DNA from 2 places in the Pseudomonas sp. CFBP 8772 genome. Region 1 is predicted to be linked to the other one. Evidence: predicted binding sites of a transcription regulator. Region 1 holds the regulator's gene; the other holds the start of a gene.
The links. Region 1 encodes FliA, which starts transcription of late flagellar genes. Its sites were predicted from a motif close to CTAAAGTTTNNNNNNNNNNNGCCGNTAA; they were not measured.
Positions count from the first base shown of each region.

Region 2: a site for FliA is predicted at 10,726-10,753, ahead of IFT99_RS24570 (methyl-accepting chemotaxis protein). Genes of this name have one in related genera too.

Region 1 covers NZ_JACYUI010000001.1:100,101-114,590, reverse strand. The annotation lists gene motD (flagellar motor protein MotD) at 1-624, opposite strand, end outside; gene IFT99_RS00495 (flagellar motor protein) at 632-1,372, opposite strand; gene IFT99_RS00490 (protein-glutamate methylesterase/protein-glutamine glutaminase) at 1,372-2,544, opposite strand; gene IFT99_RS00485 (chemotaxis protein CheA) at 2,960-5,284, opposite strand; gene IFT99_RS00480 (protein phosphatase CheZ) at 5,429-6,217, opposite strand; gene IFT99_RS00475 (chemotaxis response regulator CheY) at 6,237-6,611, opposite strand; gene fliA (RNA polymerase sigma factor FliA) at 6,855-7,598, opposite strand; gene fleN (flagellar synthesis regulator FleN) at 7,595-8,428, opposite strand; gene flhF (flagellar biosynthesis protein FlhF) at 8,546-9,889, opposite strand; gene flhA (flagellar biosynthesis protein FlhA) at 9,901-12,030, opposite strand; gene IFT99_RS00450 (anti-sigma factor) at 12,714-13,445, opposite strand; gene IFT99_RS00445 (sigma-70 family RNA polymerase sigma factor) at 13,442-14,005, opposite strand; gene IFT99_RS00440 (DUF3455 domain-containing protein) at 14,117-14,490, opposite strand, start outside.
Region 2 covers NZ_JACYUI010000018.1:2,810-17,299, forward strand. The annotation lists gene IFT99_RS24525 (O-succinylhomoserine sulfhydrylase) at 1-1,021, shown strand, start outside; tRNA gene IFT99_RS24530 (tRNA-Val) at 1,184-1,259, shown strand; tRNA gene IFT99_RS24535 (tRNA-Asp) at 1,334-1,410, shown strand; tRNA gene IFT99_RS24540 (tRNA-Asp) at 1,533-1,609, shown strand; gene IFT99_RS24545 (3-phosphoshikimate 1-carboxyvinyltransferase) at 1,806-3,071, shown strand; gene IFT99_RS24550 (DUF2242 domain-containing protein) at 3,333-4,220, shown strand; gene ilvA (threonine ammonia-lyase, biosynthetic) at 4,439-5,992, opposite strand; gene IFT99_RS24560 (AraC family transcriptional regulator) at 6,601-7,641, opposite strand; gene IFT99_RS24565 (carbon-nitrogen hydrolase family protein) at 7,645-8,796, opposite strand; gene IFT99_RS24570 (methyl-accepting chemotaxis protein) at 9,008-10,648, opposite strand; gene IFT99_RS24575 (NADPH-dependent 2,4-dienoyl-CoA reductase) at 10,936-12,975, shown strand; gene IFT99_RS24580 (DUF2931 family protein) at 13,071-13,709, opposite strand; gene IFT99_RS24585 (DUF2931 family protein) at 13,807-14,445, opposite strand; gene IFT99_RS24590 (hypothetical protein) at 14,442-14,490, opposite strand, start outside.

The sequences.
Region 1 (14,490 bases):
GATCCCGTCCATGGCCAGCATGCGCACGATGCTCGATGAACGCGCCGACGACAGCTCCCAGTTGGTCGGGAACTGCCCGGTGTTGATCGGCTGGTTATCGGTGAATCCTTCGACGTGTACAGGGTTGTCGAACGGCTTGATGATTTTCGCGACCTTGTCGATCAGGTCGAACGCCTGATTGCTCGGCATCGCGTCGCCGCTGCCGAACAGCAGGCTGGAATTGAGCTCGATCTCGATCCACAGCTCGTTGCCACGCACGGTCATCTGCTTGGAAGCGATCAGGTCACCGAACGCCGCGTTGACGTCATCGGCAATCGATTTCAGCGGGTCGTCCGCAGCCTGACCCAGGGCGGCGTCGGTCTGGTCGCTGTCCTGAACCAGCGGGTCGGCGGGTCGTACGGTCTGCGGTTTCTGCTCGCCAATGGGGATCGGCCTGACACTGCGCTCAGGCTCATTGAAGACCCCGACCAGCGCCTCGGACAGCACCTTGTATTTGCCTTCGTTCAGCGACGAGATGGAATACATGACCACGAAAAAAGCGAACAGCAAGGTGATGAAGTCCGCGTAGGACACCAGCCAGCGTTCGTGATTTTCGTGCTCTTCGTGGCGACGTCGGCGGGCCATCAGTCCATCACTCCATGAAGCCTTGCAGCTTCAGTTCGATCGAGCGCGGGTTCTCGCCTTCGGCAATCGAGAGCAGGCCTTCGAGGAGCATTTCGCGGTAGCGCGACTGGCGGATCGCCACGGCCTTGAGCTTGTTCGCTACTGGCAGAAGAAACAGGTTTGCGGACGCTACGCCATAAATGGTGGCAATAAACGCGACAGCGATACCGCTGCCCAGTTGATTGGGGTCGGCCAGGTTGCCCATCACATGGATCAGGCCCATGACGGCGCCGATGATGCCTATCGTGGGCGCATAGCCGCCCATGCTTTCGTAGACCTTCGCGGCCTGAATGTCGCGGCTTTCCTGGGTGATGAAGTCCACTTCCAGAATGCCGCGAATGGCCGCCGGTTCAGCGCCGTCGACCAGCAGTTGCAGGCCTTTGCGTGAATAGGCATCGGGCTCAGAGTCCGCCACGGCTTCGAGGCCCAGCAGGCCCTCTTTGCGCGCAGTGAGGCTCCAGGACACGACGCGATCAATGCCGCCGGCCAGGTCGATGCGTGGCGGAAACAGAATCCAGATGAAGATCTGCATCGCCCGTTTGAACGCGCTCATGGGCGTCTGCACCAGGCAGGCCGCCAGCGTACCGCCAAGCACGATCAGCGCGGCCGGGCCGTTGAGCAAGGCGCCCAGATGCCCGCCTTCCAGGAAGTTGCCGCCAATGATCGCGACGAACGCCAGGATGATCCCTATCAGCGTCAAGACATCCATCAGCTGCAGGCCTCCACCAGGTGGCGCCCGATGTCGTCGAGGCTGTAAACGGCGTCGGCCAGTTCGGCTTTGACGATCGCCATGGGCATGCCGTAGATCACGCAGCTGGCTTCGTCCTGCGCCCAGATCTGGCTGCCGCTCTGCTTGAGCAGACGGGCGCCTTCACGGCCGTCAGCGCCCATCCCGGTGAGGACGACGGCGAGGACTTTGTCACTGTAGGACTTCGCCGCCGAGCCGAAGGTGATGTCGACGCACGGCTTGTAGTTCAGGCGCTCGTCGCCCGGCAGGATTTTCACCGCGCCGCGACCGTCGACCATCATCTGTTTGCCACCCGGGGCCAGCAGTGCCAGACCGGGACGCAGGAGGTCGCCGTCCTCGGCTTCCTTGACGCTGATGCGGCAGAGCTTGTCGAGGCGCTCGGCGAAGGCTTTGGTGAACGCGGCCGGCATGTGCTGGATCAGCACGATGGGCGCCGGGAAGTTGGCCGGCAGTTGGGTCAGCACCCGCTGCAAGGCCACCGGGCCACCGGTGGACGTGCCGATCGCGACCAGTTTGTAGGCTTTGCGCTTGGGCGCAGCCGACGTCGGCGCGTGGTGATGGGACGCCGGTGCATGATGCTGCGGCGCTGGCGCGGCTGTACGTGCAGGCGCAGGGGCTGGCGCCGAACGTGACGGGCTCGGTGCGGCAGACGTGCTGCGCGGTGCCGGCGTTGAGGCGGAAGGTACCGCTGCCGGCGTTGCGGCAGGCGTGCTGGTGTAACCACCGAAACGACGGTTGCTGCGGGAAATGCTGTGTACTTTCTCGCACAGCATCTGTTTGACCTTCTCTGGGTTGCGCGAGATGTCTTCGAAGTTTTTCGGCAGGAAATCCACGGCGCCAGCGTCCAGCGCATCGAGGGTGACTCGGGCGCCTTCGTGGGTCAGGGAGGAGAACATCAACACCGGGGTCGGGCAGCGCTGCATGATGTGACGGACCGCGGTAATGCCATCCATCATCGGCATTTCGTAGTCCATGGTGATCACGTCAGGCTTGAGGGCCAGGGCTTGTTCAATGGCTTCCTTGCCATTGGTGGCGGTACCGACCACCTGAATCGTGGGATCTGAAGAGAGAATTTCCGAAACACGACGTCGGAAAAAACCCGAGTCGTCCACGACGAGAACCTTGACTGCCATAAACACTCCAAAGAGCGCGCGCCACCCCTGAGGGTCGGCGCGCCCTGAATCACGTAGCTTGGGTCACATTGGCGATACGGGACAGGCCAGTGAGACCGGTTTTCGCGCTTAAAACAGGACCGGGTCTATTTGTAGGACCGGCTTTAGCCGGGAAAGCGTGAGATGTCACACCGCAAAATCCATGGTGTCCATACCGGCCCTTTCCCTTAGTAGGACCGGCTTCAGCCGGGAACGCGTCGGATGTCACACCGCGCAATCCAGAGTGTCCATACCGGCCCTTTCCCGGCTGAAGCCGGTCCTACACAAGAAGGCGTCGGGTTTCACACCACAAAATCGAGGGAGTTCACCCTGCCCTCTTCCCGGCTGAAGCCGGTCCTACAGAACATCGAAAGCCGCCTGCTTAAGCCGATCCTGCCTAACCAATCCGTCGTGCCGCGTAGCGCTTGAGCATGCTCGGGACATCGAGAATCAGTGCGATGCGACCGTCACCGGTGATGGTGGCGCCCGACATGCCCGGCGTACCTTGCAGCATCTTGCCCAGCGGCTTGATGACCACTTCTTCCTGGCCGACCAACTGATCCACCACGAAGCCGATGCGTTGCGTGCCGACCGACAGGATCACCACGTGACCTTCGCGCTGCTCCTCGTGAGCCGCCGAACTGACCAGCCAGCGCTTGAGGTAGAACAGTGGCAGCGCCTTGTCGCGGACGATGACCACCTCCTGACCGTCGACGACGTTGGTGGTCGACAGGTCCAGGTGGAAGATCTCGTTGACGTTGACCAGCGGGAACGCGAAGGCCTGATTGCCCAGCATGACCATCAGCGTCGGCATGATCGCCAGGGTCAGCGGGACCTTGATGACGATCTTCGAGCCCAGGCCCTTGGTCGAATGGATGTTGATCGAGCCGTTGAGCTGGGAGATCTTGGTTTTCACCACGTCCATGCCCACGCCACGCCCGGACACATCGGAAATCTCGGTCTTGGTCGAGAAGCCCGGTGCGAAGATCAGGTTGTAGCAGTCGGTGTCGCTGAGGCGATCCGCTGCGTCCTTGTCCATCACGCCACGCTTGACCGCGATCGCACGCAGGACCGCAGGGTCCATGCCTTTGCCGTCATCGGAAATCGACAGCAGGATGTGATCGCCTTCCTGTTCGGCCGAGAGAATCACACGACCGTTCCGGGCCTTGCCCGACGCCTCGCGCTCTTCAGGCGACTCGATACCGTGGTCGACCGCGTTGCGCACCAAGTGGACCAGCGGGTCGGCCAGGGCTTCGACGAGGTTTTTGTCCAGGTCGGTTTCTTCACCCACCAGTTCAAGGCTGATTTCTTTCTTCAACTGACGCGCCAGATCGCGAACCAGTCGCGGGAAGCGACCGAACACTTTCTTGATCGGCTGCATGCGGGTCTTCATGACCGCGGTCTGCAGGTCAGCAGTCACCACGTCCAGATTGGACACGGCCTTGGACATGGCTTCATCGGCGCTGTTGGCGCCCAGGCGCACCAGGCGGTTACGCACCAGCACCAGTTCACCGACCATGTTCATGATTTCGTCCAGCCGCGCGGTGTCGACGCGCACGGTGGTTTCGGCTTCAGCCGGCGGTTTTTCGCTGGCCGCCGGAGCAGCAGCACGCGCCGGAGCAGGCGCAGAGGCAGGCGTCGCTTTGGCCGGTGCCGCCGCAGCAGGCGTCGGTTTGGCAGGTTCGGCTTTTGCGACGGGCTCAGGCTTGTTGGCCGGTGCCGCGGCGGCCACCGCAGGTTCGAACTTGCCTTTGCCGTGCAACTGGTCCAGCAGGTCTTCGAATTCGTTGTCGGTGATTTCGTCCGAGGCCGCCGCTTTCGACGGGGCCGCAGGTGCAACCGGCGCGGCAGGCGCAGCGGCAGCAGGAGCAGCATGAGCCGCGGCGTCAGGAGCAGCAGTACCAACGGCATCCGGCGAGAACGAGCCTTTGCCATGCAACTGATCCAGCAGCGACTCAAATTCGTCGTCAGTGATTTCGTCACTGGCCGGTGCGGCAGACGGCGTCACGGCCGCCGGCGGTTGCACGGCATCGACGGCGAACTGGCCTTTGCCATGCAACTGATCGAGGAGTGATTCGAATTCAGCGTCGGTGATTTCATCGCTGGCCGCAGCGCCGGCCGGTGCAGCGGGAGCCGCTGCCGCCGGTGCTGCCGCGACAGGTGCGGCTGCCGCAGGGGCAGAGGCAACCGGTGCAGGACCGCCCGCCGCTTGCGCCTTGACGGCGTTCAGCGAATCCAGAAGCTGTTCGAATTCAAGGTCGGTGATGTCTTCGGACGGCGCTTCAGCCACCGGCTCTTCGACCACCGGGGCTGCAGCCACTTCCTCTTGCGAAGCAGGCTCGGCCAGGCGAGCCAGCGCGGCCAGCAATTCAGGTGTGGCGGGGGTAACGCTGGAGCGCTCGCGCACTTGACCGAACATGCTGTTGACGGTGTCGAGTGCTTCAAGGACCACGTCCATGAGCTCCGAGTCGACGCGGCGTTCACCCTTGCGCAGGATGTCGAACACGTTCTCGGCGATGTGACAGCATTCAACCAGCTCGTTGAGCTGGAGGAAGCCGGCGCCCCCTTTTACAGTGTGAAAACCGCGAAAAATTGCATTGAGCAGGTCCGCATCGTCCGGCCGGCTTTCCAGCTCGACCAACTGCTCTGACAACAGCTCGAGAATCTCGCCGGCCTCTACCAGAAAATCCTGAAGGATTTCTTCATCGGCGCCGAAGCTCATTGGGGGGTGCTCCTAAAATTAACCGTCAAACCGATCCGGAGGCTGCACTGACGGCCTGCGCGCATTGCTTTCGTCGAAGCATTGGCGCGCGGGTCCAGCAGCCACTTTCACAGAAAACCTGAAGACCGAGACAGAATGACCGAATCAGAATCCGAGGCTGGATAGCAGATCGTCAACATCATCCTGTCCGGATACAACGTCTTCACGTTTATCGGCATGAATCTGCGGACCTTCACCCTTGGAGTGAAGTTTTTCTTGTTCTTTTTGCTGACGGAACATTTCCTGGTCGTGCTCGATGCCCGCGAAGCGGTCCACCTGGCTCGCCATGAGCACCAGCTTGAGCAGATTGCGCTCGACTTCGGTGACCAGCGTGGTCACGCGCTTGATCACCTGACCGGTGAGGTCCTGGTAATCCTGAGCGAGCAGAATGTCGTTCAGGTGCGCGGAGACTTCGGTGGTCTCTTTCTCGCTGCGGGTCAGGAACACATCGACGCGGCGGGCCAGATCACGGAACTCTTCGGCGCTGATTTCGCGGCGCATGAAGCGTCCCCAATCGGCGCTCAACGCCTTGGCGTCGTCACTGAGCCCGTGCATCAACGGCGTGCTCTGCTCCACCAGGTCCATGGTCCGGTTGGCCGCGTTTTCGGTCAGCCTGACCACGTACGACAGCCGCTCGGTGGCGTCGGTGATCTGGGAGACCTCCTCGGCCTGGGGCATGTTCGGGTCGATCTGGAAGTTGACGATCGCGCTGTGCAGCTCGCGCGTCAGTTTGCCGACTTCCTGATACAGGCCGCGGTCGCGGGTCTGGTTAAGCTCATGGATCAGTTGCACGGCGTCGCCGAACTTGCCTTTTTCAAGGCTCGCGACCAGCTCTTGTGCGTGTTTCTTCAGGGTTGACTCAAAGTCACCCATTGTCGAATCTTTGGAATCCATAGCGCCCTCGCAGCGGACATCAGCTATTGACGCGCTCAAATATTTTTTCGATTTTTTCTTTGAGCACTTGCGCGGTGAACGGCTTCACCACGTAGCCGTTCACACCGGCCTGAGCGGCTTCGATGATCTGCTCGCGCTTGGCTTCGGCAGTCACCATCAGCACCGGCAGACTGCGCAGACGCTCGTCGGCACGCACCTGACGCAACAGGTCGATGCCGGACATGCCCGGCATGTTCCAGTCAGTGACGAGGAAGTCAAAAGCGCCGCTTTGCAGCATGGGCAATGCGGTGAGTCCGTCATCTGCTTCGGCCGTGTTGGTGAACCCAAGGTCACGCAACAGGTTTTTTATGATCCGCCGCATCGTTGAGAAGTCATCAACGATGAGGATTTTCATGTTCTTGTCCAATTCGACCTCCAAGCAGTCTTTAACGCGTTCAGCACCTGAACGCGCGTCCAATCAATACCGTCTGTGCCGAACATGAAAAGGGGTTTCAATCGACCGGAACGAGCGCAGCGAAACCGGATCATCTACGACCCGGTTCGACCGACTCCTGCCGTGTCTCTTTTGCTTCCCGCTCACGTCTTGCACAGCCGGTCTTACAAGCAAAACACGCAGGCCTCATGGCCTGCGCCTGATTCACGAACGTGCGCGCCACTCGCCAAGACGACCGCGCAGCCGCGCCGCGCATTGACTGTGCAGCTGGCTGACACGCGATTCGCTGACCCCCAGGACCTCACCGATTTCCTTGAGGTTCAGCTCTTCGTCGTAGTACAGCGACAAGACCAGGCGTTCACGTTCGGGCAAGTTGGCGATCGCCTCGGCCAGCGCGGCCTGGAAGCGCTCGTCTTCCAGATCCCGCGACGGTTCGAGGGACTGGCTCGCGCCGTCCTCGTGCAGCCCTTCGTGTTCGCCGTCCTGCAACAGGTCGTCGAAACTGAACAGGCGGCTGCCCAGGGTATCGTTCAAAATCCCGTAGTAATCGTCGAGACTCAATTCAAGTTCGGCAGCAACCTCGTGATCTTTAGCGTCACGGCCGGTTTTTGCTTCGATTGCACGAATCGCGTCGCTGACCATGCGCGTGTTGCGGTGGACCGAGCGCGGTGCCCAGTCCCCCTTGCGCACTTCGTCGAGCATCGCGCCACGGATACGAATACCCGCGTACGTCTCGAAACTGGCCCCTTTGGTGGAGTCGTATTTGGTCGAGACTTCGAGCAAGCCAATCATGCCCGCCTGAATCAAATCCTCGACCTGCACACTGGCCGGCAGACGCGCCAGCAAGTGGTAGGCGATTCGTTTGACCAGCGGTGCATAACGCTCGATCAGCTCATACTGGGAGTCTTTGGACGATTTGCTGTACATGCGATAGCCACTTGCTGTCATGAGACGGGCCCTGCGCTGGTGTGATGCACGAGGCGTTCTACGAAAAATTCCAGGTGACCGCGCGGGTTCGCCGGCAGCGGCCAGGTGTCGACTTTCTGCGCGATGGCCTTGAACGCCAGGGCACATTTGGAACGCGGAAACGCTTCGTACACGGCGCGCTGTTTCTGCACGGCCTTGCGTACGCATTCGTCGTACGGCACGGCGCCTACATACTGCAGGGCCACGTCGAGAAAACGGTCGGTGACTTTCGTCAGCTTGGCGAAGAGGTTGCGCCCTTCCTGCGGGCTCTGGGCCATGTTGGCCAGGACGCGGAAGCGGTTCATGCCGTAATCGCGGTTGAGCAGTTTGATCAGGGCGTAGGCGTCGGTGATCGACGTGGGCTCGTCGCACACCACCAGCAGCACTTCCTGGGCGGCGCGGACAAAGCTCACGACCGACTCGCCGATGCCGGCGGCCGTATCAATGACCAGCACATCGAGGTTGTCGCCGATGTCACTGAAAGCCTGAATCAGCCCGGCATGCTGCGCCGGGGTCAGGTGGACCATGCTCTGGGTGCCCGATGCCGCCGGCACGATGCGTACGCCGCCCGGGCCCTGCAGCAGGACATCGCGCAGCTCGCACCGCCCTTCGATGACATCAGCCAGGGTGCGCTTGGGGGTCAGACCCAACAATACGTCGACGTTGGCCAGACCCAGATCGGCGTCCAGCAGCATGACGCGACGTCCCAGCTCGGCCAGCGCCAGTGAAAGATTCACTGAAACGTTGGTCTTGCCTACGCCACCTTTGCCACCGGTCACCGCGATAACCTGTACGGGATGCATGCTGCCCATGTTAATTGTTTACCTTGTCTTGCTTAGACCTAAGCCACATGTCGGGCTGCACGTTCAGTGCCTGAACAATGCCTGGCAGACCATCGATGCAGGAAAATTCCACTGTCATTTCTCTACCTAGCCCGCACGCTTGCCGGTGCTGTGATAAAGATCCGCAAACATATCCGCCATCGCTTCCTCGCTAGGCTCCTCCTGCATCTGCACACTCACAGCCCGGCTCACCAATTGGTGCCGACGCGGCAAATGCAGATCATCCGGTATCCGTGGGCCATCCGTGAGATAGGCCACAGGCAGTTCGTGTGTCACGGCCAGGCTGAGCACTTCGCCGAGGCTGGCCGTTTCGTCGAGCTTGGTCAGGATGCACCCGGCCAGGCCGCAACGTTTGTAACTGTGATAAGCCGCTGACAGCACCTGCTTCTGGCTGGTTGTTGCCAGCACCAGGTAGTTGCGCGCCTTGATGCCACGGCCGGCGAGGGTTTCCAGTTGCAGACGCAGTGCCGGATCGCTGGCTTGCAGGCCGGCGGTGTCGATCAACACCACGCGCTTGCGCAACAGCGGCTCCAGCGCCTGTGCCAGGGACTGGCCCGGGTCGACGTGGGTGACCGGTACATTGAGGATCCGGCCCAGGGTTTTAAGCTGTTCCTGAGCGCCAATGCGGAAACTGTCCATGCTCACCAGCGCGATATTTTGCGCGCCGTATTTCAACACATATCGGGCCGCCAGTTTAGCCAGCGTGGTGGTTTTACCCATGCCGGCAGGGCCGACCATGGCAATCACACCGCCCTCTTCCAGCGGCTCGATGTCCGGCGTGGCAATCATGCGGGCCAGATGGGCCAGCAGCATGCGCCAGGTGTGAGCCTGATCACCGGATTCCGGGACCATCGCCAACAGATCGCGGGACAGTGGGCCGGAGAGGCCGACACGCTGCAGACGGCGCCACAGGTTGGCCTGCTGCGGACGGCTGCCTTGCAGCTGGTTCCAGGCCAGCGAGCCCAGCTGGACTTCCAGCAGTTCGCGCAGGCCGTTCAATTCGGAGCGCATCGCTTCGTAGGCACGGTCGCCGACGGCAGGCTCGGCGTTGCGTTCGGCACGCTCGGCGGCAACAGCGGCGTGGACCGACGGGCGAAACGGTTCTTCCAGGGTCGGTTCGATCTGCTTGCTGTCATCCATCGCCAGACCGACGAACAACTGGCGATTGGCGACAGTGTCCAGCTCGCTGCGGTGGGTCAGCTCCGCCTGAGCGGTGACGATGCGCGACTGAGTCTTGCGCAGCTCTTCTTCGAGTTCGATGTTCGGCACACGGGGGGCCAGCGCAGACAACTTGTAGTCCAGGGCCGCGGTCAGTTCCACGCCGCCGGCGATCCGCCGGTTCCCGATGATGGCGGCTTCAGCGCCCAGCTCATCGCGAACCAGTTTCATGGCTTGTCGCATATCGGCGGCGAAAAAACGCTTAACTTGCATGACTCACTACCTCAGCCGTTAGGCCCGACAGTCGCTACGATGGTGACTTGCTTATTGTCAGGAATTTCCTGGTAAGCCAAAACATGCATATTCGGTACAGCCAACCGTCCAAAGCGGGACAACATGGCGCGAACCGGACCTGCGACCAACAAAATAACCGGCTGCCCCTGCATCTCCTGACGCTGCGCCGCTTCGATCAACGAGCGCTGAAGTTTCTCAGCCATGCTCGGTTCGAGGAGAACGCCTTCTTCCTGACCCTGACCTGCCTTCTGCAGACTATTTAGCAATATCTGTTCCAACCTTGGTTCAAGGGTGATCACAGGCAGCTCCGGCTCAATGCCGACAATGCTTTGGACGATTGCGCGGGACAATCCGACCCGTACTGCAGCCACCAGCGCGGCGGTATCTTGACTACGCGCAGCGTTGTTGGCGATAGCCTCGGCGATGGAGCGGATGTCGCGAACCGGTACCTGTTCGGCGAGCAGCGCCTGCAGCACCTTCAGCAGGGCCGACAGCGACAGCACACCCGGGACCAGCTCTTCCGCCAGTTTTGGCGATCCCTTGGCCAGCAGGGTCATCAATTGCTGGACTTCCTCGTGGCCGATCAGTTCATGAGAGTGCTTGTAGAGAATCTGGTTCAAGTGGGTCGCCACCACGGTACTGGCGTCCACCACGGTGTAACCGAGGGATTGCGCCTGGGCGCGCTGGCTGATTTCGATCCACACGGCCTCCAGGCCAAACGCCGGGTCTTTGGCAGTGATGCCGTTGAGGCTGCCAAATACCTGGCCGGGGTTGATGGCCAGTTCGCGGTCGGGGTAGATCTCGGCTTCGGCCAGGGTCACGCCCATGAGCGTCAGGCGATAGGCGCTGGGCGCCAGGTCGAGGTTGTCGCGAATGTGCACGGTCGGCATGAGGAAGCCCAGCTCCTGGGAGAGCTTCTTGCGCACGCCCTTGATCCGCGCCAGCAGTTGCCCTCCCTGGTTGCGGTCCACCAGCGGAATCAGGCGGTAACCGACTTCCAGGCCGATCATGTCGATCGGGGTGACGTCGTCCCAGCCCAGCTCCTTGGATTCCTGCGCGCGGGTCGGCGATGGCAGCAGCTCTTGTTGACGCTTGACCTCCTGCACCGCCGCGAGCTTGACCTGGTTCTCTTTCTTCCACAGCAGGTACGCGCCGCCTGCGGCGACCAGGCCGAGGCTGATGAAGGAGAAGTGCGGCATGCCCGGAACCAGGCCCATGACGATCATGATCCCGGCGGAAACCGCGAGTGCCTTGTGGGAGGCGAACATCTGGCGGCCCACCAGCTTGCCCATTTCTTCCGAACCGGACGCACGGGTCACCATGATCGCGGCCGCGGTGGACAGCAGCAGTGATGGCAATTGCGCCACCAAACCGTCACCGATGGTCAGCAGCGCGTAGACCTTGCCGGCGTCGCCGAAGGTCATGCCGTGTTGCAGGATGCCCACCAGCATGCCGCCGATGAGGTTGATGAAGAGGATGAGCAGGCCGGCGATGGCGTCACCGCGGACGAATTTGCTGGCACCGTCCATGGAGCCGTAGAACTCGGCTTCCTGGGCGACTTCGAGGCGACGGCGTTTGGCTTCGGGCTGGTCGATGAGGCCGGCGTTCAGGTCGGCGTCGATGGCCATCTGTTTGCCGGGCATGGCGTCGAGGGTGAAGCGCGCGCTCACTTCGGAGATGCGCCCGGCACCTTTGGTGACGACGACGAAGTTGATGATCATGAGGATGGCGAAGACGACGATACCGACGACGTAGTTGCCGCCGATGACGACTTCACCGAACGCCTGGATGACTTTACCGGCGGCGGCGTGGCCGTCCTGGCCGTGGAGCATGACGACGCGGGTGGAGGCGACGTTGAGGGCCAGTCGCAGCAGGGTGGCGACGAGGAGGATGGTCGGGAATACGGAGAAGTCGAGGGGCCGCAGGGCGTAGATACAGACGAGCAGGACGACGATGGACAGGGCGATGTTGAAGGTGAAGAAGACGTCCAGGAGGAACGGCGGCATGGGCAGCATCATCATGGCGAGCATGACGAGGAGCAGTAGCGGTACGCCAAGTTGTCCACGGCCCAGGCCGATCAATCCGGTTCTGGCGTGGGAGATGAGTTGTGAGCGTTCCACCGATGGGCACCTGCGCGTTAAATCAATCTTTTGACGCCGAAGCGTTGTATCGGGGTTATTGCAAGAAGGGGTCCAACATTTGACAGTGGGTTGAAAATATCAGAGTGCCAGTATTCAGATCCGCGATTTCCGTCGGGTGCCGGATGAGTCAAGATCAAAAGCATCTGCCTAACGGCAGACATTTCGCCTTCGGCGAGTTACTTGGAAAAGCACCCCAAGTAACCAAAGGTGCTTGCTCCTGGTTGGGCCCCTCCTTCGTCGGGGTTCCTTCACTCCGGTCCCGCTCCGTGGGCCCGCCGCCATCCGCCATCCATGGCGGGGGGCGGCTCTCGCCGCATCCATGCGGCTCGGCCCACTCCGCGAGACCTGCGTTCAGCCTGCACCCAAGTCGCGATGGGTGGTGTCTGGACTTTTTGTGCATGAAGATCAGAAGCGCGCTTACGCTTGGTAGGACCGGCTTTAGCCGGGAATAGGCCTGTGTGACCACCACCAATTTCACTGAATGCACGCGCTGCTTTTTGTGGGACCGGCTTTAGCCGGGAAGGCGTCAGGTGGGACACCGCAAGCCTGGCGTCCCGCACCCACGGCTGATCGCCTCGAGGGCGGCTCGAGGGGACTGATTTATTTACAGCGCTTCACCGTAAATTAATCTGTCCCCGCCAAGCGCTTGTCCCCACCAAGCGCTAGATCACTTTCACTGCCCGCCCGATGAATTGAATCGGCCCGGTGGGCTTGCCGGTCGGGGAGCCGTTGGGGTTTTCGAGGGTGAGTTCGAAGAGTTGGTTGGGTTGCAGGGGCGGCAGTTTGTTTACGGAGACGGAGAGGGTCTGGCCGGGTTTGACCAGGCCCAGGGACACGGGGCCCTGCCAGCCGTCGGCCTTGGTCCAGAACTGGAGGGCTTTGTCGGTCGGGACTGGGGTGGCGCCCAGGGGTATCAGCTGGATTTCTTCAGGGTTGTTGGCCTGGATGACCCAGCCGGGGGCCAGGTTCTGTGGGGCGACGAGCACGACGAGGTACGTCGTGGGGTTTACCGGTGCTGTGCGGGTCACCAGCATTGTGGCCAGCAGCAGGGTGGCAAAAAGACCGGCGCCGGCAAGTCCGCGCCACAACGGCAGAAGATCCCACCATGAATGCGGTTTCACGGGAGGCGCTACGTCGGGGGCCCGGCGTTCGTGGCTGATCATGCTGCGCTCGATCCGCCCCCACAGCCGTGGACTTGGGGTGTGGGGTTCGGCGAGTTCGGTCAAGGCCAGCAGGCGCCCTTCCCACGCGTCCACCGCTGCGCGCAAATCGGCGTCCGTGGCGAGGCGGTTTTGTACGTCGAGTCGTTGCTCGGCCGGCAGTGTGCCTAACACGTACTCGCTGGCCAGTGCGTCCAGTTCATTGGCGCTGTCTTTCGACGGGTAGCCTGTCATCCCATGCACTCCCGCAATGCCACCAGACTGCGTTTGATCCAGGCTTTCACCGTGCCCAGCGGCGCGCCCACTTTCTGCGAGATCTCCGAATGCGAATAGCCGTCGACGTACGCATGAAGAATGCAGTTGCGACGCGCCGGTTCCAGTTGTTCAAGGCACCCATAGATACGTCCCGAGCGAGCACGGTATTCGAAGGTGTCGGCTTCGGTGGCGACGTCCAGTACACCCTCCGCCAGCACCGCGCTTTCGCTTTGCTCGCTGACCTGAACAATGTGCGCGCTATCACGCATGAAGTTCAGCGCCAGGTGCCGGGTCACGCTGAAGATCCAGCCACGGGCCGCGCCTCGCGCCGGATCGTAACTGCCCGCGCGGGTCCAGATTTTGATAAAGGCGTCGTGCACGATGTCCTCGGCCAGCGCGTCGCTGCGGACGATCCGCATGGCGACGCCGAGCAGGCGTGCGCTCTCCTGGGTGTAGAGGTCGTGCAAGGCCTGCTGCTCACCTCGGGCGCAGGCCGCCAGACAGGCTTCGTAGTCAAAACAGTCTTCAGGTAAGGACAAAATGCTCAACCGCCAACGAAAAGAAATACCCCGACCCAGAGGCCGGGGTTGCGTCGGTGCAGCGTAGATGACTTTGTGCGCCAGCGACGCTGCCTGACGTGGGACGTTGGTCTACTTGGCAGCCCAGAAAATATAGTCCGCCTGGTATTTCACGATTTCTTGCTTGCCCTTGGTCGCCATCGAGCACTCCATCTTCGGCGCGACACCTCCTTTGGTCGCCACTCGCTGGATGTAACTGACGTTGCTCATCGCACCCTTGCCTTCTGCAGGGTTCGCCTTCACCAACTGATACGGAATGTCGCCCGTGCCGGCGGGGGCGACAGCGAGTTGCGTACCGGTGATCTTCGAACCGTCAGCGGCCTGCCAGGTCGCCGGTGGCCCGAAGTACGTGCCGACCTGCTTGCCGCTGCGATCATTCAACACCGCTTTCGGGCCTACGAACGTCCATTCGGTCTGCCCAGCGGCGTTGGGCTTGTCGCGGCATT
Region 2 (14,490 bases), on a different contig from region 1:
CAACGTCTATTCGCGCTACACCAACCCGACCGTGGCCTCGTTCGAAGAGCGCATGGCCGCGCTGGAAGGCGGCGAGCAGGCGGTGGCGACCTCCACGGGGATGTCCGCCATCCTCGCCACGGTGATGAGCTTCTGCAGCGCCGGCGACCACGTGCTGGTGTCGAAGAGCGTGTTCGGTTCGACCATCAGCCTGTTTGAAAAGTATTTCAAACGCTTCGGGGTGGAGGTCGATTACGTCCCCCTCGCCGAATTGTCCGGCTGGGACGCGGCGATCAAGCCGAACACCAAAATGCTGTTTGTCGAATCGCCTTCCAACCCGTTGGCGGAGCTGGTCGACATCAACGGGCTGGCGGAAATCGCCCACGCCAAGGGCACGCTGCTGGTGGTCGATAACTGCTTCTGCACTCCGGCCCTGCAGCAACCGCTGCGCATGGGGGCGGACGTGGTCGTGCACTCGGCGACCAAGTTCATCGACGGACAAGGCCGCGCCATGGGTGGCGTGGTGGTCGGTCGTAGCGAGCTGATGAAAGAAGTCGTCGGCTTCCTGCGCACTGCTGGCCCCAGCCTGAGCCCGTTCAACGCCTGGCTGTTCCTCAAGGGGCTCGAAACCCTGAAAATCCGCATGCGTGCCCATTGCCAGAGCGCTCTGGAACTGGCGCAGTGGCTCGAACAGCAGGAGGGCATCGAGAAGGTGCATTACTCCGGTCTCGAGAGTCACCCGCAACATGCATTGGCCAAGCGTCAACAGACGGCGTTCGGCGCGGTGGTGAGTTTTGAGGTGAAGGGTGGCAAGGACGGCGCATGGCGTTTCATTGATGCCACGCGATTGATCTCGATCACCGCGAACCTGGGCGATACCAAGACCACTATTACTCATCCGAGCACCACCTCCCACGGTCGGCTGTCTCCGCAAGAGCGTGAGGCGGCCGGCATTCGTGACAGTCTGATCCGCGTCGCGGTAGGGCTGGAGGACGTCGCAGACCTGCAAGCGGATCTCGCACGGGGTCTGGCTGCCTTGTAAGCAGGGTGTCCGAACACGAAAGCGAGCCCTGGGGCTCGCTTTTTTGTTTGCGATGTGCAGCTTCGTGCTTGCTGCGAAAAATGGCTCTTTTTAAAAAAACTTCAAGCAGGCTATTGACTTAGGTTCATCACCTGCGTAAATTTCGCGGCCTCAGCGAAGCAAGGGTGATTAGCTCAGCCGGGAGAGCATCTGCCTTACAAGCAGAGGGTCGGCGGTTCGATCCCGTCATCACCCACCATCGTTGAGTGTTTCACAGCAACACCAGACGCTGAAGGATACTGAGATTCAGCAGGACGTAAGTCCACGCAATGCGCAGCGGTAGTTCAGTCGGTTAGAATACCGGCCTGTCACGCCGGGGGTCGCGGGTTCGAGTCCCGTCCGCTGCGCCATATTTTCCGAATCGGGTCTTCCCGGTTCGAGATTGAAAGCCTAGGTTTTCATTCAGTGTTTTACGAAGCAGGCCCAAGGGTCGGTTTCAACAGCGTTAAGCAGATGAAAGTCTGTGCGACAAGCAGCGGTAGTTCAGTCGGTTAGAATACCGGCCTGTCACGCCGGGGGTCGCGGGTTCGAGTCCCGTCCGCTGCGCCATACATCGCTTCGAGGCCCTTGAACGCCTTGAAGCAACAGAAAAAGCGATCCCAGGATCGCTTTTTTTGTGCCTGCGATTTGGCGAACGCTTCGCCTGTCGCGCTGGATGCTGCAGAGCTCGGCGATAAATGCCATGATCGCCGGCTGTTAACGCGGCGCTGTGCGGTGCCTGATTTCGAATTTGGAGAGCTGGACCATGGGCATGAACCAAACCATCACTGTCATCCCGCCGGGCGTACCGCTGACGGGCCATGTGTCGCCGCCCGGCTCGAAGTCCATCACCAACCGCGCGCTGCTCCTGGCTGCACTCGCCAAGGGCACCAGCCACCTGCGTGGCGCGCTGAAAAGCGACGACACCCGCCATATGTCCAACGCCCTGCGGCAAATGGGCCTGACCATCGAAGAGCCGGACGACACCAGCTTCGTCGTCACCAGCAGTGGGCAACTTGAAGTCCCCCAGGACGCGCTGTTCCTCGGCAATGCCGGCACGGCGGTGCGGTTCCTGACAGCGGCGGTCGGCACGGTAAATGGCAGCGTCACGCTGGACGGCGATCACTACATGCAGAAGCGCCCGATCGGCCCGTTGCTGGAGGCGCTACGCAAAGGCGGCCTGATCGCGGAAAGCGCCACCGGTTGCCCTCCGGTCGTGGTGCGCGGGACGGGTTCGATTACCGCCACTCGCTTCGAAATCGACGGCGGCCTGTCCAGTCAGTACGTCTCCGCGCTGTTGATGGTGGCGGCCTGTGGCGATGCACCGATTGAAGTGGCGCTGACCGGCAAGGAAATCGGCGCGCGCGGTTACATCGACTTGACCATCGCCTGCATGCGCGCGTTCGGTGCCGAGGTCGAGGTGCTGGATGACGCGTTGTGGCGCGTTGCACCGACGGGTTACACCGCCTGCGATTATCAGATCGAGCCCGACGCCTCGGCCGCAACCTATTTGTGGGCTGCCGAGGCGCTGACCGGCGGCAAGATCGACCTGGGCGTGGCGGGGGAGGCGTTCACTCAGCCAGACGCCAAGGCCATGGAAGTGATCGCGCAGTTTCCGAAGATGCCTGCGGTCATAAACGGCTCACAGATGCAGGACGCGATTCCTACGCTGGCGGTGCTGGCGGCCTTCAACGAGACGCCTGTGCGCTTCGTTGACCTGGCCAACCTGCGGGTCAAGGAATGCGATCGCGTACAGGCGCTGCACGATGGTCTGAATCAGGTTCGGGCCGGGCTGGCCTCGGTAGAAGGCGACGATCTGTTGGTTGCCGCTGATCCGAGTCTGGCGGGCACCAGCAGTCACGCGCTGATCAATACCCATTCCGACCACCGCATTGCCATGTGTTTCGCGCTGGCCGGTTTGAAAGTGGCGGGCGTGCGAATTCAGGACCCGGAGTGCGTAGGCAAAACCTATCCTGGCTACTGGCGCGCGCTGGAATTCCTCGGCGTCAAACTGGTGCACGGCGAGGTCTGAGGCGCAGGGCATGCCGGGCCTGCAGCCGTCGGCTGATGGACGCCAGGCCCGGTGGGGCGACTTTTCCGACCCCGTTTCAGTCTGATCAGCGCAACCTGCGCTGCCCTGACAGGCCCACGCGTACAGGCCCCGTTCACGGTTGCCGTTTCGATGTATCCACACGGTTGCAAACTCTGCGTTGATCCCATGGCAGGCTTGTTGCAGACTTACCGGCGTTTTCTCCGGTCCACTTTCAGTCGACCAATTGCCCCAGGATGTTTGATGCCTAAATTACTGAGCTTTCGTACCGCATGCTGGGTCATCACCCTGCTGGCTGCCGCAGGCTGCTCGTCGAAGAAACCGACGGTCTATGAGCATGAGAATTTCGACGATGCCGGGACATTCTCCCGCAGCTACCCGGTCTCGGATACCGCCACCTGCGAAGCGGCCCGAAGGGCGCTGTTGAGTCAGGGCTACATCATTACCAGCAGCGATCCCAAAGTGATCAGCGGCCATAAGAGCTTTCAGCAAACCGGCGAAACCCACATGGAGATCAGCTTCAACGTGGTGTGTGCGCCGGACGGCAGTGCTGATAAACGGACCACGATGTTCGCCAATGCGCTGCAGGATCGCTATGCGTTGAAGAAGGTCAATAACTCCGCCAGCCTGGGGGTCGGCGTGCTGGGCTCGGTCTCGATGCCGATTGGTTCGACCGACGACTCGATGGTCAAGGTCGCCAGTGAAACCGTGGCGTCGCCCAAGTTCTATGATCGCTTCTTCGCGCTGGTGGAAAATTTCCTGCCGCCTGAACTGAAGAAGGCTGCACACATTGAAGAGAAGCCTAAAACCGATCTGGGCATGCCTGAGCCGGTGCCAGGCAAGCCGGCGGCGTTGACGGAGCAAAAGCCGGCCGCTGCACCTGCTGCAGCGGCGCCTGCCACGCCTGCACCCACTACGCCCGTCGCACCAGCGCCACTGGCGACCCCTGCGACCCCACCTGCGGCCGCTGCCGAGCAGAGCAGCGAGCCGATGCCTGCGCCTGCCGAGGCGGAACCGTTGAAAACCGAAACAGCGGCGCCTGCCGAGGCCGCGCCTGCCACAGCGCCTGCGCCGGCAACGACCACCGAGCCGAGCGCTGCGCCAGCGGTAGAATCAACGCCGGCGCAGTGAGTCATCTGCTAATTCCCAGCAGAGGTCCCGCGTGCTGACACCGCACGTGCAGCAAATGCAAAAGCTGTGGGAGTGACCGGGGTGGCGCTCCACCTTGCTCACGAAGAGGGCATTTCGGCCACTGGAGATTTAATGGCTGTACTGAACTCTTCGCGAGCAAGCTCGCTCCCACAAGGGTGCGCTGGGCCTGCAGATCTTCGGTGTCATCCGTAGCCGCATCACCCCAAAAACAGTTTGTACGCCGGATTCCTGGTTTCGTCCCAGTACGGATAACCAATCTCCCCCAGCGCCTGTGGCACCAGATGCCGTTCATCCTCCGGCACCACTAATCCCGCCACCACTCGGCCATCCGCCGCACCGTGGTTGCGGTAGTGGAACATCGAAATATTCCATTTGCCGCCGAGCTTGTTCAGGAAGTTGAACAGCGCACCCGGCCGCTCCGGGAATTCAAAGCGCAGTACCACTTCATCGCTGACCCGCTCCGAATGCCCGCCGACCATGTGCCGTAAATGCAGCTTGGCCAGTTCGTTGTCGGTCAGGTCCAGCACCGGAAAACCCTGTTCTGTCAGGCTCGCGATCAGCGCTTTGCGAGGGTCCGTGTCGGGGTGGGTCTGCACGCCGACGAAGATGTGCGCCTCGCGGTCGGTGTGGTAGCGGTAGTTGAATTCGGTGATTTGCCGCTTGCCGATGGCTTCGCAGAAGGCCTTGAAGCTGCCCGCCTGTTCCGGGATGGTCACGGCAATAATCGCCTCGCGGCCTTCGCCCAGTTCGGCGCGCTCGGCGACGTGACGCAGGCGGTCGAAGTTGACGTTGGCCCCAGAGTCGATGGCGACAAACGTCTGCCCGGTGACGTCGTACTGTTCGGCGTACTTCTTGATCCCGGCCACGCCCAGCGCGCCGGCGGGCTCGGTGATCGAGCGGGTGTCGTCGTAGATGTCCTTGATCGCCGCACAGATTTCATCGGTGCTGACGGTGATCACCTCGTCGACGTAGTCCTTGCAGATGTCAAAGGTGTACTGCCCGATCTGCGCCACCGCGACGCCATCGGCAAACAGGCCGACCTGTTGCAGCACCACCCGCTCGCCGTAAGCCATGGCCTGTTGCAGGCAGTTGGAATCGTCCGGCTCAACGCCGATCACCTTGATTTCCGGGCGCAGGTATTTGACGTAGGCCGCAATGCCGGCGATCAGCCCGCCGCCGCCGACCGGCACGAAGATCGCGTCCAGTGGCCCCTGATGCTGGCGCAGGATTTCCATCGCCACAGTGCCTTGCCCGGCAATGGTGTCAGGGTCGTCGTAGGGGTGGACGTAGACGTAGCCATGTTCCTCGACCAGCTTCAGCGAATACGCCAGCGCTTCGGGAAACGAGTCGCCGTGCAGTACGACCTTTCCACCCCGGGAGCGCACGCCCTCGACCTTGATCTCGGGGGTCGTCTTCGGCATCACGATGGTCGCCGAAACGCCCAGGGTCTTTGCTGCCAGCGCCAGGCCTTGGGCATGGTTGCCCGCCGACGCCGTCACCACGCCCCGCGCCAGTTCTTCCGGGCTCAGCTGCGCCAGCTTGTTGTAGGCGCCACGAATCTTGAAGGAGTACACCGGCTGGAGGTCCTCGCGCTTTAGGAGGACGTTGTTGCCAAGGCGCTCGGAGAGCTGGCGAGCGGCGTGCAGCGGGGTTTCCACGGCAACGTCGTACACGCGGGAGTTGAGGATCTTTTTGACGTAGTGATTGAGCAGGTCGCCCTGAACAAGCGGGTAGGCCGGTGGCTGACTCATCGTGAGGGCCTCGTCGGAAGGCTTGGGATGATCAGGCGGGCGGCGAAGCAGGCGAGGGAAGGGCGAATGATCATGTCTGGCTCCTGATGTGGTTTTTGGCCCGGGAGACAGAGAGAAAAAACCCGCCTCTAGGGCGGGTTGGGTGCAAACGTCGGCTAACCCGCCATGACTGGAATGGCGGTAATAATTATCGGGCCGAAGAAATGCTGGGATGCGTTCATGGCGTCGAGACTATGGCGAACACGGCGCAGTCGTCAAGTGGGCGACGCCGTCATCGCTCAAAAACTGACAGTCAGGAAAAAACAAATGCCAGACCCAGACAAGGCTAACAATCCCTTGGGCCGTCGCCGTTTATCCGCGCGCGTCTACTGTTCAACGGGCCTTCATTTTTTGTTCATGAGGGCACTTTAGGGTTGGGTTCGTAGTCAGTGAATCTGCAGCTGAATGACTCAGCGACACAAGAACACCACCGATCACAAGAACCCGCCACGAGGGCGCAAAAATGGACGAGTACCAAGAAGAACTGCTGGAATACCAGGCCTACGAGATGGACCCGCTGGAACCCGCAGAAGACGCCACCGAGTTGTAGGAAAACCCACGCCTGCCAGTCAGAGTGACTTGCGCTGGCTGCGACGAAACGCACCGGGCGTCTGTTCGGTCCAGCGTTTGAAGGCCCGCTGAAAGGCTTCTGCTGACGCAAATCCCAATAAGTAGGCGATTTCGCCAAAGGCCAGTTCGGTGTCCCGGATGTAGGTCATGGCGAGGTCGCGCCGGGTGTCATTGAGGATCGCACGGAACTGTGTGCCCTCGTCCGCCAGCTTGCGGCGCAGGGTCCAGGTCGGCAGCTTCAGTCGCGCGGCCACTTCTTCGAGATCCGGCTCCCGCCCCCCATTCAACAACGGCCCCAGCAATTGGGTGATGCGCTCGCGCAGGCTGCGGGTTCGGGTGAGTTGTTCGAGTTCCCGTTCACACACCTGCAGCAGATGCCGCCAGGTACTCGGCACGTGGTCGGGGTTGCGCAGGCCCAGCTGACGCTGGTTGAGGCGCAACTGATTGACGCCCGCCGCGAAACCGACCGGCTGCTCGCAGAGCGCGGCGTATTCAGCGGCGTAGGCGGGGGCGTCGAACTCGATCTCCAGACGTTCGGCTATCAGCGTCGTCCCGCTCAGCGTCGACAGCTGGTGCAGCCAGCCGCTGAGGATCGAATCCACCACGAAGCGGTTGTAGCCGTTGTACGGGCTGATGGAATAGAAGCGCAGCCAGGCGCCGTCGCTGTCTTCGTGCAGGCTCGACTGGCCGCGATAATTCGAGCCGTACAGCGGTTCAAAACGAATCAGCGTGCGCGCCGCTTCGCGCACGGTCGGCGCCTGCGCGGCCGTGATGCCCGCCAGACCGGCGTGGCTCAGACGGCTGGATTGGCCCATCCGCAGGCCCAAGGCAGGCACGCCGGTCAGCTCGATGGCCCCATGGCCCAGGCGCATGTAGCGCGGGATCGACAGCCGGGCGCCGGCCTCACCGAGTCGTGCGGCATCCAGGCCGTATTGCTGCAGCAGCGGTTGCGGGTCCTGGCCTTCGTTGCGAACAGCGTCGGCGAGGCTGTGGACGAACCCCACTGACAGATCGCCCAGACGCACGCGAGGAGAGGTCATCGATTACAACCACAGATTGATCAGGCGGGCGCCATGCCCGGGGCGAACGCCTTTCGGGGCAGCGCTGATGGACTGCTCGGCGACGCTTTGCCCGCCGCGACTGGCGAAACTGTGGCCGGCGCTGCCCTGGTCCCAGAACTGGCCGCGCATGAACACGCTGACGCCGGCCTTCGCCGTGCTGGCCGGTGTCAGGGCCAGTCGGCGCCAGGCTTCACCCTGGGTGATCGGTTTGGCCCCCAGATTCAAATGGGCCGCCAGCGCGTCATGCTTGTCGCTGCGCCAGGGTTGCGTCCAGCCGTACGTGCCGGCGACATAGGCCGGTACTGCAATCAGCTTGACGCCGCTCGCGTTGAGTCGCGCGTAATTGTCGGGGTACCAGCTGTCGCTGCCGATCAATGTCGCCAAACGGCCGGCCGGGGTGTCGATCACGTTGAGCGGCGCGTCCTTGCCAGGACGGATGTAACCCCGCTGGTTCCAGCCCGGGAACAACTGACGCTGGGGCTGTCCCAAGGGCAGGCCGTCGGGGCCGAACACCAGGCTGCTGTTATAGAGCGCGCCGCGGCCGATGTGCAGTTCGCCGTTTTCCACGTGCGGGCTGGGCAGCACGATCGAGCCGGCCACCAGCGTCACGCCGAACTCCTTCGCCAGCCCGCCGAACACGTTCTGATAATCCTGCGCCATGCTGTGCGCCTTCATGCGCAGGCGTGCGTCCTCGAAGCGGCTGCTGCCCCGCGCGTGAATCACTGCGTCGATGAACAGCAACGGATTACTGAACGCCAGCCAGTTCATCGCCTCGTCGAAGGTGGTGGCCTGGTAGAACTGGGCTTTTTCGTCCACCGCCAACAACCAGGTGCCGATGTGCTCGGGCAGCACCACAATGGTTTTATCGTTGAGCAGCCCATGGTCGCGGGCCTGGACCAGGTACGACGCCAGCTTGCGATGCAGGCGTTTGGCACTCGAATAATCGGAAGGGAACAACTCGGGCTGAATGCCCAGCAGGTTGCCGCGTTCGCCGGGTTGCCCGTCGTTGATCACCAGCTGAATGCGCAGGTCCGTCAGGTAATGCCCGACATGACGCTTGCCCGTCCACAGCCCGTAGCTGACGAGAAGAATCACCAGCACCGCAGCGGTAAGTGAGCCGAGAACTTTGCGCATGAAGAAAGGAGAGCTGCCTCTGGGAAGAAAGCGCGGAGGGCGCGATGACGTTGCCGGAAGGCTACGGCAAAACGCTGCTTTGGAGAAGGTTTGCCAACGGCCAGAGCGGCCATTCGGCGAATGGGTTCAAGCGAGGCGGCATCGGCGGCCGCCTGCGCTGTATGGATCAACCGCGATGCCTGCGATTTGCAGGCATCACGGGCGATGCGTTTTACAGGCGGAAGCGGCTGACCAGCGTGTTGAACGAAACGGCCAGGCGGGAAAGATCCTGGGTCGATGCGTTGGTCTGGTGCGCACCGGCCGCCGTCTGGGTAGACAGGTCCTGGATGTTCACCAGATTGCGGTCCACCTCACGCGCGACATTCGCCTGCTCTTCAGAGGCGGTGGCGATGACCATGTTGCGTTCGTTGATCTGGGCGATGCCGTCGGCGATCTGCTCCAGTGCGCGACCCGTTGCCTGGGCCAGCGCCTGGGTGTCGGTCACCAGCGCCTGACTTTTGCCCATCGCCCCCACCGCCTGATCGGCGCTGGCCTGGACGCTGTTGATCATGCCTTCGATTTCACCGGTTGAGGCCTGGGTGCGTGCAGCCAAGGCCCGGACTTCGTCGGCAACCACGGCAAAGCCTCGGCCCTGTTCACCGGCACGGGCGGCTTCGATGGCGGCGTTCAAGGCCAGCAGGTTGGTTTGTTCGGCAATGCCGCGAATCACGTCCAGGACTTTGCCGATGTCCCGCACCTGCACGGCGAGGTCGCGGACCATGTTGGTCGAGGTGGCGATTTCGGTGGTCGCGCTGTTAATGGCTTCGACCGCGCCACGGGCCTGGTCACGGCCGTCGCTGGCCTGTTTGCTGGTGGTTCGGGACGCGTCGGACGTGGAAACGGCGTTGCGGGCCACTTCTTCCACCGCGGAAGTCATTTCCGTCACAGCGGTCGCGGCCTGCTGGATTTCGTCGTTCTGGCGGACCAACCCTCTGCTGCCGTTATCGCTGACGGTGGTCAGCTCTTCTGCGGCGGAGGCCAGTTGATTGGACGCATCGGCAATCTGCTGAATGGTGCTTTTCAGGCTGCCCTGCATTTCGCCCAGCGCCGTCAGCAATTGCCCGGCTTCATCGCGGCCGGTGCTGACGACGGGTTGCGTCAGGTCACCGCCGGCGATGCTCCGCGCGCTAGCGACCGCATAAGCAATAGGACGGCTGATCAGACGACTGATGAACATGCCCAGCAGAATCGCCGCCAGAAAGGCAATGCCGATGCCGATGTACAGCGCGGTCTTGGCGGAGGACTCCATGCGGGCGGCATCCTCGGCGCCTTCGCCAATCTGCCGGTTATTGGAGTTAACTATGAGGGTCAGCTCATCGAGCACCACGTTGTAGGCCGTCTGAAGATCGCCGAACAACAACGCGCGGCCGCTATCAAGGTCGCCGGCCTTCATGAGGCCGAGGTATTTCTGGACCAGCGCCTGGTAGATCGGCCAGTCCTTTTCCATCTGATCGCCCGCCGCGCGCTCATCGTCGGCGAGCGGGGTCTTGCGGTATTCGGCGAACGCTTTTTCGCTCTGCTGCTGATTGGCGTTCATTGAGGCAATCACTTCGTCCCTCACGCCCTGGGGCATGCCGGCGGCAGTGGCCGTGTATAACCGATACAGATCGCGGCTTTGCCCTACGGCGTTGGTTCTGGCCTCGCCGGTTTTTGCGACGGACACCAGGTTATTGCTGAACACCAGTTTCAGGCTTTCCGACAGGTCGGACACGCCACGGCTTCCGAGCACGCCTACTCCCAAGGTGATGAATGCGCACAGCACGAAGCCTGTGATCAACTTGGTTGAAATTTTTGCATCATTGATCCAGCTCATTAGTTGCGTCCTGCCGAGGTGTTGAGAAGAAGGACATTGCTCAGACATCAGGGAAGTACGGCAAGGTCGTCATGGTGCTATCGGCGGCGACGTCCAAGTCTGGAGGGTGGCCCGACGAACGATGTGGTGCACTGCTTGATCATTGATTTGTCACTTCCAGTCATTGAGCATGGCCGGGCTGCTGTTTACTGTTTGCGTCATGTACCGGGTGCTCGTCCAAGGCCCTGACTGATTCGACGGGCGCCACAGAGCGCCCGCACCCCGTGACGATGCTCGATGGAGTTTTTATGGCCGCCCCCCACTACCCGCACTTGCTCGCTCCCCTGGACCTGGGTTTCACCACGCTGCGCAACCGCACACTGATGGGCTCCATGCATACCGGGCTTGAAGAGAAGCCGGGCGGATTCGAGCGCATGGCGGTGTATTTCGCCGAGCGCGCTCGGGGCGGGGTCGGCCTGATGGTCACCGGCGGTATCTCACCGAACGCTGAAGGCGGGGTGTATTCGGGGGCGGCCAAGCTGTCGACGCCGGAGGAGGCGGCCAATCATCAGGTTGTCACCAACGCCGTGCACGAAGCAGGCGGCAAGATCTGCATGCAGATCCTTCACGCCGGGCGTTACGCCTACAGCCCCAAGCAGGTGGCACCGAGCGCGATCCAGGCGCCGATCAACCCGTTCACACCCAAAGCGCTGGACGAAGAGGGCATCGAGAAGCAGATTCAGGATTTCGTCACTTGCGCGAGCCTCGCGCAGACCGCCGGGTACGACGGCGTCGAAATCATGGGCTCTGAAGGTTATTTCATTAACCAGTTTCTCGTCGCCCACACCAACCATCGCACCGACCGTTGGGGCGGCAGCTACGAAAACCGCATGCGCCTGCCGGTGGAGATCGTGCGCCGTGTGCGTGAAGCCGTCGGCCCGAATTTCATCATCATTTATCGCCTGTCGATGCTCGACCTGATCGAGGGTGGCAGCACTTGGGAAGAAGTGGTGCAACTGGCCCAGGCCATCGAGCGTTCGGGCGCCACGCTGATCAACACCGGCATAGGCTGGCACGAAGCGCGCATTCCGACCATCGCCACCAAGGTGCCGCGCGCGGCGTTCGCCAAAGTGACCGCGAAAATGCGCGGCTCGGTGTCGATCCCGCTGATCACCACCAACCGCATCAATACCCCCGAGGTCGCCGAGCAGGTGCTGGCCGAAGGCGACGCCGACATGGTCTCCATGGCGCGCCCGTTTCTCGCCGACCCGGAATTCGTCAACAAGGCCGCGGCCGGTCGCAGCGACGAGATCAACACCTGCATCGGCTGCAACCAGGCGTGCCTCGACCACACCTTCGGCGGCAAGCTCACCAGTTGCCTGGTCAACCCTCGCGCCTGTCATGAAACCGAGCTCAATTACCTGCCGGTCACCCAGGTCCGGAAAATCGCCGTCATCGGTGCCGGTCCTGCGGGCCTCGCTGCCGCGACTGTTGCGGCCCAGCGCGGGCATGAGGTGACGCTGTTCGACTCGGCCAGCGAAATCGGCGGGCAGTTCAACATCGCCAAGCGCATTCCGGGCAAGGAAGAGTTCTTCGAAACCCTGCGCTACTTCGGCCGCAAGCTGCAGACCACCGGCGTCGACCTGCGCCTGAACACCCGCGTCACTGTCGATGACCTGCTTGGCAAGGGCTTTGACGAAGTGATTCTGGCCACCGGGATCGCGCCCCGCACGCCCGCCATCCCCGGTGTCGACAACCCCAAAGTGTTGAGCTACCTCGACGTGATCCTCGGCCGCAAACCGGTTGGCAAGTCCGTCGCCGTGATCGGCGCGGGCGGCATTGGCTTTGACGTGTCGGAATACCTTGTGCACCAGGGCGTCTATACCAGCCTGGATCGCGACGCGTTCTGGGACGAGTGGGGCATCGACACCCAGCTGCAAGCGCGGGGCGGCGTGGCCGGGATCAAGCCTCATCCCCATGCGCCAGCGCGTCAGGTCTTCCTGCTGCAGCGCAAGGCCACCAAGGTCGGCGACGGTCTGGGCAAAACCACCGGCTGGATTCATCGCACGGGGCTCAAGAACAAACAGGTGCAGATGCTCAACAGCGTGGAATATTTGAAGATCGACGACGCCGGTTTGCACATTCGGATCGGCGCGGAAGGCGAGGAGAAACTGCTGCCGGTGGACAACGTGGTGATCTGCGCGGGGCAGGATCCGCTGCGTGAACTGTATGACGGGTTACAGGCAGCGGGGCAGAGTGTGCATTTGATTGGCGGGGCGGATGTGGCGACCGAACTGGATGCCAAACGGGCGATTGATCAGGGATCGCGGTTGGCGGCGGGGTTGTAGGGGATTGGGTTCTGGCGGGTGATGTGGCTGGTGGGCTTGACGGGGTTGGATCGCGTGCCGCCAGGGTCTGAGGGGACTCTGGCGGTTGAGGGGGATTACCAGCTGCCGTAGGGGATTCCGTGCTGGTCGATCCAGGCTTGGGCTGCTGGGTTTGGTGGTCGGTAAAACAGCCCTTTTCCGTCTTGGTTGGGGCCGAGGGGCTCGACTTTAGCTTGGTAGCGGCCGACCTCCTTGAAACCCAGACATGGCCCACCAGCCCAAACTTTCACGATACCTCCCGGAGCCATTCCCAGCGTAATCGCGAAACGGTAGTCGTCCATCCATTCTTTTGAACTGCGGCAATACACGCGCTGTGGCGTCACCATCTCATCGCGTACCCACTGCGGTATCCGGATGCTGATTTTGTAAGCCTGAGGCTCCACTAGTGACTGCCAGCGCAGAAGAAGTTGGTCTGGTAAGTCAACGTTGTTGATGGGTTTTCCGCCAGATGTGCCCTTGTGCCAGCCCTCGGGCTTTCGCGTGTAACCGGCGACTCCGGCATGTACGTTAAAAAAAACGTATCCCCGCTGATCGAGCACATCGACGCTTTCAACCCATACTTCCATGTGTTTGGGCGCGGCGAAGCCGATATACCACGCCGGATATGGCAGCTTGACGGGCGGGGGTACTGACCCTCCCGTTGCACAGGCACTCAAGCTGATCAGGTATCCGACCGCCAAGACCAGACGCCTCATTCGGGAACCCCAGTCTGCAAATGCAAGCCTTGAACAAAGCCGCAAATGTGCTAGCCGTCGCGTGCCGTGATGCCCCTTGTTAGCGCTCATGGCCGAGTTACCAACTGCCATAGGGAATGCCGTGCTGTTCTACGTGAGCTTTGTTCTCCGGTTCGAGCGGGATGTACTTCCCCTTGCTCGCGCCACGGTAGGGGCCGAGCGGCTCGACTTCGGCTTGGTAACGGCCGACTTCTGTGAAGCCTAAACATGGCCCGCCAACCCAGACTTTCACAATGCCTCCCGGAGCCATTCCCAGCGCAATCGAGAAACGGTAGCCATCTATCCATTCTTTTGAGCCGCGGCAGTAGACCCGTTCTGGCCTAACCATTTCAGCGCGTACCCACTGAGGGATGGGAATTCTGGCCTTGTAAGCTTGCGGCTCAATTAGTGACTGCCAGCGCAGAAAGATTTGGGCAGGCAGATCTACGTTATTTATAGGCTTCGACTTGCCCCCTCCTTGATGCCAGCCCTCGACCTTTCCGGTGTAGCTTGCGACCCCGCCATGGACTCGGAAAAATGCAAGGCCACGCTGATCTAAAACATCTACGGTCTCCACCCGCACTTCCATGTGCTCTGGCGCGGCCAACCCTATATACCACGCTGGATACGGCAGTTTAGGAAACGGGGGGAGTCTGGGCCCACTCGCGCACGCGGTAAGGCTCAGCAGCATGCCGGCTAAGCAAATTAGCCGTCTCATTCTGGGTAACCTTCTTGCGGTCGATTGAGGTGCATATTCCTACTA